DNA from 2 places in the Janthinobacterium sp. 67 genome. Region 2 is predicted to be linked to the other one. Evidence: riboswitches for the same ligand, from Rfam matches in the RefSeq annotation. Region 2 holds a riboswitch; the other holds the start of a gene.
What was found. A riboswitch is a leader RNA that binds a small molecule or an ion and turns the genes downstream of it on or off. The one in region 2 is predicted to bind thiamine pyrophosphate.
Positions count from the first base shown of each region.

Region 1 (7,238 bases), 2.9 Mb from region 2:
CCTGGCGATCACCGAGAGCGTGTCTATCGATATGTTGTGCATGAATCATGCGCTCCTGAAGGTGGCGCCTTTCAATAATTGAGTCAATTTGACTGGATTGCGGTAGTCCCGCCTGGCAAGGCGGCCTGCCGCAACGCTTCCACGGGCAATTGGAAAAAGCGCGGCACCATGGCCGGCGACAGGTCGTCGCCGCCATCCGCCATGGCCAGACGTCCGCTCAAGAGCAGCATCACATAGCCGTGGCCCAGCGACCAGCCGGCGCTGGCGGCAGCCTTGTCCCAGCGCGGGTCGAGGCCCGCTTCGCGCACGGCGGCGCCGGCCGTCTGCAGCACGTATTGAAAGCACGCTTGCGCCGCTTCCTGCAGGGCGGGGAACTGGCGCACGTCCTGGTGCTCGAACATCAACCGGTAGTGGGCCGGCGCGGCCAGGGCGAATTCGATGTATTGCTGGCCCAGCAGCTGAAACCGCTGGTCGGCGGGCAGGCTGCCTGGCGGCGGCAACTGCGTTTCCCATTTGTCGATCAGGCTGGCGAAGCCGGCTGCGGCCACCTCGGCCAGCAAGGCTTCCTTGCTGGGAAAGTGGCGGTACACGGCGGCAACCGAAACGCCCACCGTGCGCGCCAGTTCGCGCAGCGACAGGGCCGCGTCGCTTTGCTGGGCCAGCTGGGCGATGGTGGCGGCGAGCAAGGTATCCCGCAGGTTGCCGTGATGATAATTGCTGTTCGTGCTCATCTTATGTTATCGCTGTTCACATTGTCGTGTATGATGGCCATGTTATCACTGAAAACATGGAGAGCACATGCAAGAGATAGGCAACGTGGTACGCGCCGTGGCTTTGCCGCCCGGTGCCAGCATCGCACCCTTGTACCCGGGCAGCAACCTGGCCGACGCGTATGCCGTCGCGCTGCCGACTGCGCAGGCGCGCCAGATGGACATGGAAAACCTGGCGCGCGCGCTGCTGGGCAGTCAGCCGGGCTGGGCGCGCAAGCTGATGGTGGTGCGCGACGCCATCGTGGCGCGCTTCGGCATCCGGACGGCAAAGCAGATGGAAGCGCGGCCCGGCAAGCGCATCGGCATCTTCCGCATCTTTGCCGTCAGCCCCGATGAAATCATCCTGGGCGAGGACGACAGCCACCTGGATTTCCGCCTGTCGGTGCTGCGCAGCAAGCAAGATGGCCGGCATGGCTGCGTGACCGTGGCCAGCGTCGTGCATTGCCATAATTGGGTGGGACGCGCCTATATCTTGCTGATCCGGCCTTTCCACAAGCTGATCGTGCGGCACTCGCTGGCGCGCGCGGCCAGGGCGGGCTTCGCCTGAGCCGGGAAGGGGGGCTGACGGTGCGGGCAATCTTGCTTATTCATGGCCGGTATTGCATACTGCACCACCAGCCTCATCACGATTCCCATGAACGATACGCTTCTCCTGCTGGGTTTTGCCACCACGCCGCTTGAACTGATTTCCTTTGTCCTGGCACTGACAACCGTTGCGCTGAACATCCGCCAGAATCACTGGGCGTGGCTGTTCGCCATCATCTCCTCGGCCGCCTACGGTTTCGTGTTTTTCGAGTCGCGCCTGTATGGCGACATGGCCTTGCAACTGCTGTTCATCAGCGTCTCGTTCTGGGGCTGGTACCAGTGGCTGCATCCGGCCAGCGGCGGCAAGACCTTGCCCGTCACGCGACTGAACGGACGCGGCTGGCTGGCCTGCGGCGCAGGCTGGCTGATCGGCTTCCTGCTGATCGCCTGGCTGCTGACGACGACGGACACGGACGTGCCCCATGCGGACGGCTTCCTCACGGCAGGCAGCCTCGTAGGGCAATTCCTGTTGTCGCGCAAGAAGCTGGAAAACTGGATCGCCTGGATCGTCGTCGATGTGCTGTACGTGTGGCTGTATGTGCACAAGGGCCTGACCCTGACGGCCGTGCTGTATGCCTTCTTCGTCGTGATGGCCATCATCGGCTTGCTGGCGTGGAAAAAGTCGGCGCCGGCCGCACCCGATGCGATGGTCCTCAAGTGACGGCGCCTTGCGTGCGCGTGGCCATCCTGGGCGCGGAATCGTCGGGCAAGTCGACCCTGGCGGCCGCCCTGGCCGAGCGCTACGGCACCGTCTGGGTGCCCGAGTATTTACGTGAATTCGTCGAGAAGCAGGGCAGGGTGCCCGTGGCGGCAGACCAGTTTGGCATTGCGCGCACACAAGTCGAACGCGAGGCGGCAGCCGCCGCGCAAGCGCGCAACTTCCTGTTTTGCGACACGACACCGTTGATGACGCTGGTCTACAGCCGTCATTATTTCGACGGCGCCGATGCGCCGCTGGCGGCGCTGGCCGATGCCACGCAGTACGATCTGACCCTGGTGACGGCGCCCGACAGCCCGTGGGTGGCCGACGGCTTGCAGCGCGAGTCGGAAGCCGTGCGCCAGCTGATCTACCGCTACCTGCTCGACGAGCTGGACGCGCGCGGCATCGCCTACCACGTGCTGCACGACAGCCTGGAGGCGCGCCTGGAACAGGCGGCGCCCTTGCTGCAGCAGGCGCTGGCTGCGGCGCCTGCCATTTCCCTCAATTAAAAGTCGAATTGCGCCGACACCTTGAAGGTGCGGCTGGCGCCTGGATACAGATAGCCGTCCGATTCCGGCGTCACGTCGCGCCAGTAGAACTTGTCGGCCACGTTGTTGACGGCGGCGCGCAGCACGGCGCGCGTGCCGGCGATGCGCGTGGCCCAGGCGGCGCCCAGGTTGAACACGTGGTAGGACGGCACGAAGGTCGTGTTGTTGTACTCAAACGCTTTCTTGCCCGCAAATTCCCAGCTGCCATTGACGCTCAAGCCCGCCACTTGCTGTACGGCGTAGTCCGCATGCACGGCTGCCTTGAAGGCCGGCACGTTGGGTACGCGCTTGCCATCGAGGTCGGCATTGCCCGTGCCTGACTGCTGGCTGTTCAGTGCCGTCACGGACGCGCCCAGGCTCAGGCTGGACGATGCCTTGCCTTGGGCCGACAATTCCAGGCCGCGGTGCTGGGCCTGGCCTTCGCGCACGAAGTAGCCAGCGGCATTCTGGAATTCCAGGCCCTTGCGGATCTGGAATAGGCTGGCCGCCACCATGAAGTCCGGCGTCACGTCCATCTTCGCGCCAAGCTCGATCTGCTTGGAGCGGCTGGGCGTGAGTTCCTCGTTGGCATTCATCGCCTTGCGGTCGGCCGTGCCGCCATGTTCCATGCCTTGCGAATAGGCCGCATACACGGAGACATTGTCGAGCGGGGTGTAGACGAGCGACACGTTGGGCAGCAGGAAGTCGTGCTTGGCGCGGATTTCCTTGTCGGCCTTCAATACGTACTGGTAGCCGTCGACGTCGATATGGCGCAAGCCGCCATGCAGCTTCCAGTTTTGGGCCAGGCTGACGATGTCCTGCACGAAGACGGAGTTTTCCGTATCCTTGCGCACCAGGCGCACGGGACCCGTGACGCCGGGCGAGGTGCCGACGATTTGCGGCTGGTAGATGTTGCTCACGCCCACCCAGTCGTACACGTACAGGCCGGCACGGTCCTTGCGACGGAAGGTCGAGACGCCGGCCGTGAATTCATGGCGCAGGGATCCGGTGGCGAATTTGCCCTGGATCATGGCTTGCGCGCTCAGCGGCTTTTTCGTCTCGCCCAGGCTGCGGTAGTCATACACGTCGTAGTCGCCATTGCCGCAGAAGCCAGGATACAAGTCTTGCGCGCCGCAGCCGTACGGGAAGGCCGTGTAGTCGTCGCGCTTGAATGAGTGCTGGTTGGCCGACAGGGTCGCGTGCCAGTCGTCATTGAACGCGTACTGGAAGCGCAGGCCGATGTTGCTGGTGACGGTTTCCACGGGGCGCGTCCACGGCTGCAGGTTGAGCATGGCGTCGGCGCTGATGCCGGTCGGCAAAGTTTTATTGTTCAACAGCTGGAAGCCGGGCGCCGTCGCCTGTGCCTTGTCCTGGTAGTCGGCATCGAGTTGCAGCAGGGCTTGCGGCGAAATCTGCCAGTCGAAGGCGCCGGAAATGAACTTGCGGTTGCCGTCCGCGCCCTTGATGTAGGAGCGCAGGCGCTCGGCCGCCACGTTCACGCGGTAGCCGAAGCGCGTGTCTTCCAGGCGTCCGCCCAGGTCGACGGCGCCGTACAGGGTGCCCCGCTCGCGCGTTTCCACGGTGACGGTGCGCAGCGGCGCGGCGGTCGGACGCTTGACGATGAAGTCGATCACGCCGCCCGGCGCGGCCACGCCCGCCTGCAAGCCGGCCAGGCCTTTCAGCACTTCGATGCGTTCCTTGTTTTCCAGCGGAATCTGCGTATCGCCAGGAATGGCCACGCCATCCTTGCGGTAGCTGGAATTATTGTCGAGCTTGAAGCCGCGAATGGAAAACTGTTCCGCATAGCCGACGGCGTTGTAGGCGTCGTTGATGCTGGTGTCGAGCTTGGCTGCATCGCTCAGATTGCGGATCTGCAAGTCCTGCATGTCTTTCTGCGAAATGACGGTGACGGATACCGGCGTCTGCAGCAGCGGCGCGTCGGAAAAGCCGCCCACGGAGGCGCGCTTGGCAGCCGGCGCCTTGCTGGCCGTGACGACGACTTCGGCCATGCTTTGGGCCTGCGGGTCGGCGGCTTCGGTGGCGTCATTCGCGGCAAAGGCCGGTGCGGCAAACGCGTGCAGGATCGCCAGGGTCAGTACAGAAACGGATAAATTCGGTGTGGACATAGATTGCTCGTGGTTCAAGCCGTCTCTGTACAGAGCACGGCAGGCTGCTTGTTCGGCTGGCGCCAACGCAGGAGCTATCAAAGGAGGGAGGTACTTTGCGCTTTCCTTCGCTGGCATTATCCAGATCAGGTACGAAGGGTATCTCTCACCCGGATGACTGCTCCAGGACCCCTAGCGAAACGACAGCTTAGCATGAAGCACGGCCAGCTGTCCCACCCGGCTGACCGTTTTACAACAGTGTGGTGTGAATCTACAAACTGAGCTCGAGCACCTTGCGGCTGATGGCGGGCGTGATTTCACGCTGCTCGCCCAGCGCCGTCATGCCGTGCGCTTCCAGGGCGGACACGACGGCATCCACGCTCGCATGGTTCAGGCCGTAGTCGGCCAGGCGCGTCTTGACGCCCATGTGGCGGAAGAAGAATTCCGTGCGCGCGATGGCCGCCTCGATGCGGCCATCCTCGTCGCCGCCGTCCAGGCCCCAGACGCGGGCCGCGTACTGCAGCAGCTTGGCGCGCTTGGCCTGCTTGCGCACGCGCAGCATGCTGGGCAGGATGATGGCCAAGGTTTGCGCATGGTCGAGCTCGTACAAGGCCGTCAATTCGTGGCCGATGGCGTGCGTGGACCAGTCCTGTGGCACGCCCACGCCGATCAGGCCGTTCAAGGCCAGGGTGGCGCTCCACATCACGTTGGCGCGCACGTCGTAGTCATCCGGATGCGACAGCGCCTTCGGGCCTTCCTCGATCAGGGTCAATAAAATGCCTTCGGCGAAGCGGTCCTGCACGGAGGCGTTCACCGGGTAGGTCAGGTATTGCTCCATCACATGCGCAAACGCGTCGACGACGCCATTGCCCACCTGGCGCAGCGGCAAGGTGAACGTTTTCGACGGGTCCAGCACGGAGAATTTCGGATACACCTTGCGGCTCATGAACGAGCGCTTTTCCTGCGTGGCCTTGCGCGTGATCACGGCCGAACCATTCATTTCGGAACCCGTGGCCGGCAAGGTCAATACGGTGCCGAAGGGCAGGGCCGCTTCGACGATCTTGCCGCCCTTGGCCAGGATGTCCCACGCCTCGCCCTCATGCAGGGCGGCGGCGGCGATGAACTTGGTGCCATCGACCACGGAGCCGCCGCCGACGGCCAGCAGGAAATCGATGCGCTCGCTTTTCACGAGGGCCACGGCCTGCATCAGCGTTTCATAGCTGGGATTGGGCTCGATGCCGGCAAATTCGAGCACCGTATGGCCGGCCAGCGCCGCCCTGACTTCATCGTAGACGCCGTTCTGCCGGATGCTGCCGCCGCCATACGTCATGAGCACTCTGGCCTGGGGCGGGATCAGCGCCGTGATGGCGGCGATCTGGCCCTGGCCGAAGAGGATTTGCGTCGGATTGTAAAAGTCGAAATTGAACATGGGGCTCCTGCCGCTGGGGTTTAGGCTGTTGCTGAGCCATGATTATGGCCGAACGGGTGGAAACGTGTCGTGGACGCTTGAGCTTTTCGCCCGCGCGGTGGAGAATGCAGCCGATGTCACCACCACGCGAAAAGGAATGCGCATGACCACCGTCCCACTGGAAGAATCCGGCCTGCCGGCCACCGCGCTCGACATGCACCGCGCCATCGGCGCCACCATCGCCGCACTGCAGGCGCTGGACTTGAACAGCCAGCGCTTCGAGGCGTGCACGGACCCGGAACTGCGCCGCGTGCTCGCGCATGCGGGCGACACGAGCCGCAAGGAAGTGGCGATGCTGCTCGAATGGATGCGCCGCCGCGACGCGCGCCTGGACACGGCCATGAAGGAAGCGCTGTTCAAGGCGGGGCCGATAGTTGCCCAGTATCACTATGACGAGAAAATATTGTAACTATTGGTTTGTTGTTGTGGTGTACCATGCGCCACTTTCGCATCGCTTCGCGTAGACTGTGCCCCGAACACGATTTTGGGGGAGTTTACAGAATGAAATCATTACCATACCGAGAAGGCAGCTGGTTTGCCGTGCCCCTGCCGGGCGGCGGTTATGCCGTCGGCGTGGTGGCGCGCAGGGCGCCTGCCGGGCGCATCATGCTGGCGTATATGTTCGGGCCCAAGCGCGACAGCTTGCCCACGCTGCAGGAGCTGGAAGGCTTGCGGCCGGAACAGGCCGTGCGCCGCCTGCGCACGGGAGACATGGCCCTGCTCAACGAGCGCTGGCCCCTGCTGGGCGACAGTCCCCACTGGAACCGTGATGACTGGCCCATGCCGGCCTTTATCCGTCGCAATGAATCCTTGCAGCGCGCCTGGCGCGCCAGCTATGCGGACGCCGATCCTGCCAAGCTGAATCGCGAGGAATCGATCCCCTTCGATACGCCGGGCATGGAAAGCGATTCCCTGTACGGCTATGGGGCGACGGAATTGTTGATGAGTAAATTGCTGGCGCAGGAGCAGGCGTCCGCTTGACCGCGGTCCGGCGGCGTAGGTCGGATTAGCGAGGCCTTGCCTCGCGTAATCCGACAACATTGTTGGCCAAGGCCGCTGGTGGTGTCGGCTTACGCGCCTTGC
Region 1 is NZ_PGES01000001.1:2,085,072-2,092,309, reverse strand. Features, by position in the region: gene CLU90_RS09430 (hypothetical protein) at 1-42, opposite strand, end outside; gene CLU90_RS09425 (TetR/AcrR family transcriptional regulator) at 84-731, opposite strand; gene CLU90_RS09420 (DUF2867 domain-containing protein) at 799-1,317, shown strand; gene pnuC (nicotinamide riboside transporter PnuC) at 1,405-2,016, shown strand; gene CLU90_RS09410 (AAA family ATPase) at 2,013-2,564, shown strand; gene CLU90_RS09405 (TonB-dependent siderophore receptor) at 2,561-4,708, opposite strand; TPP riboswitch at 4,794-4,891, opposite strand; gene CLU90_RS09400 (iron-containing alcohol dehydrogenase) at 4,959-6,116, opposite strand; gene CLU90_RS09395 (ferritin family protein) at 6,259-6,564, shown strand; gene CLU90_RS09390 (Imm26 family immunity protein) at 6,657-7,136, shown strand.
Region 1: it holds a riboswitch for thiamine pyrophosphate, as region 2 does, so the genes downstream of both, CLU90_RS09405 (TonB-dependent siderophore receptor) here and thiC (phosphomethylpyrimidine synthase ThiC) in region 2, are expected to answer to the same signal.

Region 2 (7,238 bases):
TCGACGCCGATTTCGCGCGCCTGGCCCCCCACCTGGAGCAAGTATCGATGCTGCTCGGTGACGTGATCTACGATTCGGGCGACAAGCTGCAGCATGTGTATTTCCCCACCACGGCCATCGTTTCCATTCATTACCTGCTGGAAAACGGCGGCTCGTCGGAAATTGCCGGCGTCGGCAATGAAGGCGTCGTGGGCGTGTCGCTGTTCATGGGCGGCAACTCGACGCCGAGCCGCGCCGTCGTGCAGACGGGTGGCGTCGGCTACCGGCTGAAGGCGCATTTGCTGATGGAGGAATTCGACCGCGCCGGTCCCGTCATGCGCTTGCTGCTGCGCTATACGCAAGCGCTGATCACGCAAATGTCGCAGACGGCCGTGTGCAACCGCCACCATACGGTGGAGCAGCAGCTGTGCCGCTGGCTGCTGCTGACCATGGACCGCCTGCCGAACCGCGAGCTGACCATGACGCAGGAATTGATTGCCAACATGCTGGGCGTGCGCCGCGAAGGCGTGACGGAAGCGGCCGGGCGTTTGCAGACGCGCGGCTTCATCAGCTACCGGCGTGGCCATATCTCCGTGCTGGACCGCGCCGGCCTCGAAGGCCATGTGTGCGAATGCTATGGCGTGGTGAAAAAAGAATTCACGCGCCTGTTGTCGGACGTGCGCCAGCGCCAGGCGCACTGAATACCGCATCTTTCCTCTTATCGTAGTCACAAGCCCAGGCTAGCTCATGCAATCTGTTGAAAACACCCCCCCGCGCGCACCGTCGCGCTGGCCCATGGCGCTGGCGTTTTCGTTCAGCGCCATCGTGCTGCTGGCCATCGGCCTGCTGGCCTGGCGCGCGCCGTTCGAGACGGCCTGCGTCATCGATGCGCTGGTCTTCTTGCTGCTGATGCTGCTCGTGGCGCTGTACCGGCGCACCCTGGCGGCCAGCCTGCCGCGCCAGCTGCTCAAGGCGGGCGCCTTGCAGGATGCGATTTTCAACAGCGCCAATTTTTCTTGCATCGCCACCGATGCCCAGGGCGTGATCCAGATTTTCAACGTGGGCGCCGAACGCATGCTGGGCTATGCGGCGAGCGACGTGGTCGACAGGCTGACACCGGCCGGTATTTCTGACGCGCAAGAAATCGTTGCGCGCGCCGCCGCCCTCAGTGCCGAACTCGACACCGTCATCACGCCCGGCGTGGAAGCGCTCGTGTTCAAGGCCACGCGTGGCATCGAAGACATTTATGAACTGACCTACATCCGCAACGATGGCAGCCGCTTCCCCGCCATCGTCTCCGTGACGGCCTTGCGCGACGCGCAGAGCAAGGTCATCGGTTACTTGCTGATCGGCACGGATAACACGGTGCGCAAGCAGGTCGAGGCGGAACAGGCCTTGCTGGACCAGCGCTTGCGCGAACAGCAGGCGTACACGCGTTCGCTGGTCGAGAGCAACAATGCGGAGTTGACGAAGGCGCGCCAGGTGGCGGAAAAGGCCAACCGCGCCAAGTCGGAATTTTTGTCGAGCATGAGCCATGAATTGCGCACGCCGCTGAATGCCGTGCTGGGCTTTGCGCAGCTGATGGCGTCCGACGTGCCGCCGCCGAGCCCGCCGCAGCAGCGCTCGATCGAGCAAATCCTCAAGGGCGGCTGGTATCTGCTGCGCCTGATCAATGAAATCCTCGACCTGGCCATGATCGAATCGGGCAAGGTCACCTTGTCGCAGGAGGCGATGTCCCTGCTCGACGTGCTGCAGGATTGCCAGGCGATGATCGCGCCGCAGGCGGAAAAACGCGGCATCCGCATGTATTTCCCCCGCTGCGGCGAAGCCTACTTCGTGCATGCGGACCGCACGCGCGTGAAACAGGTGATGGTCAACCTGCTGTCGAACGCCATCAAGTACAACCAGGGCGGCGGCGCCGTCACCGTCGAATGCAGCCGCCATGGCGAACGGGTGCGCGTGAGCGTGCGCGACAGTGGCGCCGGTCTCGACGCGGGCCAGGTGGCCCAGCTGTTCCAGCCATTCAATCGCCTGGGACAGGAAAACAGCACGGAAGAGGGCACGGGCATCGGCCTCGTCGTCACCAAGCAACTGGTCGAATTGATGGGCGGCACCATCGGTGTCGACAGCACGGTCGGCGTGGGCACCACGTTCTGGTTCGAGCTGGCCGCCAGCAGCGCGCCGGCATTGGTGCTGGGCGACGGCGACGCGCTGCCGCAGGTGCAGGAGCCGCAGGAAAGCCAGCGCACCTTGCTGTACGTGGAAGACAATCCCGCCAACCTGGCGCTGGTGGAGCAATTGATCGCCCGCCGCAGCGATTTGAAGCTGCTGACGGCCATCGATGCGCACCTGGGCATCGACCTGGCGCGCACGTATCAGCCGGACGTGATCTTGATGGATATCAACCTGCCCGGCATCAGCGGCTTTGGCGCCCTGCATATCCTGCATGACGACCCGCTCACGAGCCATATTCCCGTGATGGCCCTGTCCGCCAACGCCGTGCCGCGCGACATCGAGAAGGGCCTGGAAGCGGGGTTCTTCCGCTACCTGACCAAGCCCATCAAGGTTGTCGAATTCATGGATGCGCTCGACGTGGCCCTGCACCATGCGGCCGCGCACGGCCTGGCCGACGACATTCACGCAGTACGCTAATTCAGCATTTATTTTTAGGAATACCGCCATGCTTCAAGCCACCGAGATCCTGAACGCCAGCATCCTCATCGTCGATGACCAGGAGGCGAACGTCATGCTGCTGGAACAGGTGCTGCGCAATGCCGGCTATACGCGCATTACCTCCACCATGGACCCGCAAGCCGTGCGCGCACTGCACCAGCAGCACCGCTACGACCTGATCCTGCTCGACTTGCAGATGCCGGAAATGGATGGCTTCGAGGTCATGGAAGGCTTGCGCGACATCGAGGCGGGCAGCTATCTGCCCGTGCTGGTGATCACGGCCCAGCCCGGCCACAAGTTGCGCGCGCTGCAGGCGGGCGCCAAGGATTTCGTCAGTAAGCCGTTCGACCTGGTGGAAGTCAAGACGCGCATCCACAACATGCTGGAAGTGCGCCTGCTGTACCAGAAGCTGGCCGAATACAACAAGTCGCTCGAGCAAATGGTGGAAGAGCGCACGGCGGAGCTGCGCGAAAGCGAAGCGCGCTTCCAGCGCTTCACGGAATTGTCGTCTGACTGGTACTGGGAACAGGATGCGCAGGGAAACCTGACGCGCTTTTCCGGCCCCGTGGCTGAAATGCTGGGCATCGGCAGCGAAGAAGAGCCGCAGCGCTGGAACGCTGCCGAACGAGCGCTGCTCGATGCAAAAATTGCTGCGCGTGAACCATTTCTCGACTTCATCTACAGCCGCGCCAATGGCGACGGCAGCACGCAGTACCTGCAGGTGAGCGGCGAACCGATGTTCGACAATGGCAGCCGCTTCATCGGCTACCGCGGCATCGGCCTCGATGTCACGGAGCGCTTGCGCATTGCCTGATTTATACTTGCTGCTATCCACATCGACAAGGAAAGCATCATGGCTGACAAATCAACGCCGCAATACTGGTTCCCCGCCAAGACCTATGGCTGGGGCTGGGGCTTGCCCATCACGTGGCAAGGCTGGCTCGTGTTCCTGGCCGCGCTGGCGCTGTTCGCCTGCGGCGCCTTCCTGTTCCCGCCGCAAACCATGCTGGTCGGCTACATCGTGTATGAAGTGGCCATCGTTGCCGTGCTTATTTTCATCTGCCAGCTGAAGGGCGAACCGACCAGCTGGCGCTGGGGCAAGAAGAAGTAGAGCGATGTACAAAGACGACACCTGCAAGAAATCATCTGGCCACGCGGCGTGAACCGCGTATAATTGGCTCGCTGCCGCAAGGCGGCAAACGCTAGGGGTCCTGCCTTTCGCTGTGGAAACACGGTGCAAGCGCGGGTGAGAAATACCCTCCGAACCTGATCTGGATAATGCCAGCGAAGGGAAGCTTTAGGATGAACGCACCCCGCTTTTCCGCGTGCGCAATTCCGAACCTCCTTAGCTGGCTCCAGGCTTAAAAATAGTCTAGCCAAGGAGCCAAAATGAACGCCAACCCGAAATTCCTCTCCGCCACCGCCACGGTCGACGAAGCCGCCATCGCGCCGCTGCCCAATTCGCGCAAGATCTATGTCGAAGGCAGCCGCCCCGACATCCGCGTGCCCATGCGCGAGATCAGCCAGTCCGACACGGAAGCGTCGTTCGGCGGCGAAAAGAATCCGCCGATCTACGTCTACGACACCTCCGGCCCGTACACGGACCCGGACGTGCAGATCGACATCCGCTCTGGCCTCGATACGCCGCGCCTGCCGTGGATTATGGAACGTGCCGACACGGAAGAATTGCCCGGTCCGACCTCCGAATACGGCATCGCCCGCCTGGCGGATCCGAAACTGGCCGAGCTGCGTTTCAATCTGCACCGCAAGCCGCGCCGCGCCATCGCCGGCAAGAACGTGACGCAGATGCATTACGCGAGGCGCGGCATCATCACGCCGGAAATGGAATTCGTCGCCATCCGCGAAAACATGCGGCGCCAGGAATATCTGCGCGAACTGAAAGCCTCCGGCCCCATGGGCGAGCGCCTGGCCGAGCTGATGGGCCGCCAGCATCCGGGCCAGGCCTACGGCGCCAGCATCCCTGCGGAAATTACGGCCGAATTCGTGCGCGAGGAAATCGCCCGCGGCCGCGCCATCATCCCCGCCAACATCAACCACCCGGAAGTCGAGCCGATGATCATCGGCCGCAATTTCCTCGTGAAGATCAACGCGAACATCGGCAATTCCGCCGTCACCTCGTCGATCGGCGAGGAAGTGGAAAAGATGACCTGGGCCATCCGTTGGGGCGGCGACAATGTGATGGATCTGTCCACAGGTAAACACATCCACGAGACGCGCGAATGGATCATCCGCAACAGCCCCGTGCCGATCGGCACCGTACCCATTTACCAGGCCTTGGAAAAGGTCAATGGCAAGGCCGAAGATTTAACTTGGGAAATTTTCCGCGACACCCTGATCGAGCAGGCCGAGCAGGGCGTCGACTACTTCACCATCCACGCGGGCGTGCTGTTGCGCTATGTGCCGATGACGGCCAAGCGCCTGACGGGCATCGTGTCGCGCGGCGGCTCTATCATGGCGAAATGGTGTCTGGCGCATCACCAGGAATCGTTCCTGTACACGCATTTCGAAGAGATTTGCGAAATCATGAAGGCGTACGACGTGTCGTTCTCGCTGGGCGACGGCTTGCGTCCCGGCTCGATCTACGACGCCAACGACGAAGCGCAGCTGGGCGAGCTGAAGACCCTGGGCGAACTGACGCAAGTCGCCTGGAAGCACGACGTGCAGGTGATGATCGAAGGGCCGGGCCACGTGCCGATGCAGCTCATTAAAGAGAACATGGATTTGCAGCTGGACCAGTGCGGCGAGGCGCCGTTCTATACGCTGGGACCGCTGACGACCGACATCGCACCCGGCTACGACCACATCACGTCGGGCATCGGCGCGGCCCTGATCGGCTGGTATGGCACGGCCATGCTGTGCTACGTGACGCCGAAGGAGCACCTGGGCCTGCCCAACAAGAACGACGTCAAGGACGGCATCATCACCTACAAGATCGCGGCGCATGCCGCCGACCTGGCCAAGGGCCATCCGGGTGCGCAAATCCGCGACAACGCGCTGTCGAAAGCCCGCTTCGAATTCCGCTGGGATGATCAGTTCAACATCGGCCTGGACCCGGACAAGGCACGCGAATTCCACGATGAAACCCTGCCCAAGGATTCGGCCAAGGTGGCGCATTTCTGCTCCATGTGCGGTCCCCATTTCTGCTCGATGAAGATCACGCAGGAAGTGCGTGAATACGCGGCCGGCATGGGCATCGCGGAAGACAAGGCACTCAAGCAGGGCATGGAAATCAAGGCCATCGAATTCATCAAGAATGGCGCCGAGCTGTACCGCAAGGTCTGAGGGAGGGCGTGATGACCGCATTGATATCCATCACGCTCAACGGCGCGCCGCACCAGGTGCCGCCGGGGCAAACCCTGGACCAACTGATCGCCGCCCTGTCGCTGGAAAACCAGGCGCTGGCGCTGGCCGTCAACCGCAATGTCGTGCCGCGCAAGGCGTGGCCGGGACAGGTCTTGCAAACCCAGGATCAAGTGGAAATAGTCCGCGCCATCGGCGGCGGCTGAACTAAGGAAAAAGCAATGAACAGTAATAACAATGACCTGCTGACCATCGCAGGCAAACAGTATCAATCGCGCTTGCTGGTCGGCAGCGGCAAGTACAAGGATTTGCCGCAGACGCGCGAAGCGACGGATGCGGCCGAGGCGCAGATCATCACGGTGGCGATCCGTCGCGTGAATATCGGCCAGGATCCGAACGCACCCAGCCTGCTCGACTTCGTGCCGCCGGACCAGTACACGATTTTGCCGAACACGGCCGGCTGCTACAACGCCAAGGATGCCGTCTATACCTTGCAACTGGCGCGCGAGCTGCTGGGCGGGCGCAACTTGGTGAAACTGGAAGTGCTCGGTGACGAAAAGACCTTGTTTCCGCACATGCCGGAAACCTTGATCGCGGCCGAAGAGCTGGTCAAGGATGGTTTTGACGTGATGGTGTATTGCAGCGACGACCCCATCCAGGCGAAGATCCTGGAAGATATCGGCTGCGTGGCCGTCATGCCGCTGGCGTCCCTGATCGGTTCGGGCATGGGCATTTTGAATCCCTGGAACTTGTCGCTGATCATCGACCAGGCGAAAGTGCCCGTGCTCGTCGATGCCGGCGTGGGCACGGCGTCCGATGCGGCCATCGCCATGGAGCTCGGTTGCGATGGCGTGCTGATGAATACGGCCATTGCCGGCGCGCGCGACTCCGTGCGCATGGCGCATGCGATGAAGCTGGCCGTGCGGGCCGGGCGCGAAGCGTTTTTGGCGGGACGCATGCCGCGCAAATTTGCCGCGTCACCGTCGTCGCCGATGGCGGGCCGCCTGGCGTGATGACGCCGATGCGCCGCACTGTGCTCGTGTTTGCCGGCGCCGATCCATCGGGTGGCGCCGGCATCGCCGCCGATATCGTGGCCATTGCCGCGCAGCGCGCACATGCCTTGCCCGTCATCACGGCGCTGACGGTGCAGGACAACGACAGGGTCTTTGGCATCGAGCCGGTGGCGCCGGAATTGCTGCGCCGCCAAGCGCAGGCGCTGATCGACAAGATGGCGATTCATGCCGTCAAAATCGGCATTCCCGGCA
Region 2 is NZ_PGES01000001.1:4,969,777-4,977,014, forward strand. Features, by position in the region: gene CLU90_RS22310 (Crp/Fnr family transcriptional regulator) at 1-680, shown strand, start outside; gene CLU90_RS22315 (hybrid sensor histidine kinase/response regulator) at 727-2,631, shown strand; gene CLU90_RS22320 (response regulator) at 2,660-3,466, shown strand; gene CLU90_RS22325 (hypothetical protein) at 3,506-3,763, shown strand; TPP riboswitch at 3,847-3,962, shown strand; gene thiC (phosphomethylpyrimidine synthase ThiC) at 4,042-5,955, shown strand; gene thiS (sulfur carrier protein ThiS) at 5,976-6,179, shown strand; gene CLU90_RS22340 (thiazole synthase) at 6,195-6,986, shown strand; gene thiD (bifunctional hydroxymethylpyrimidine kinase/phosphomethylpyrimidine kinase) at 6,986-7,238, shown strand, end outside.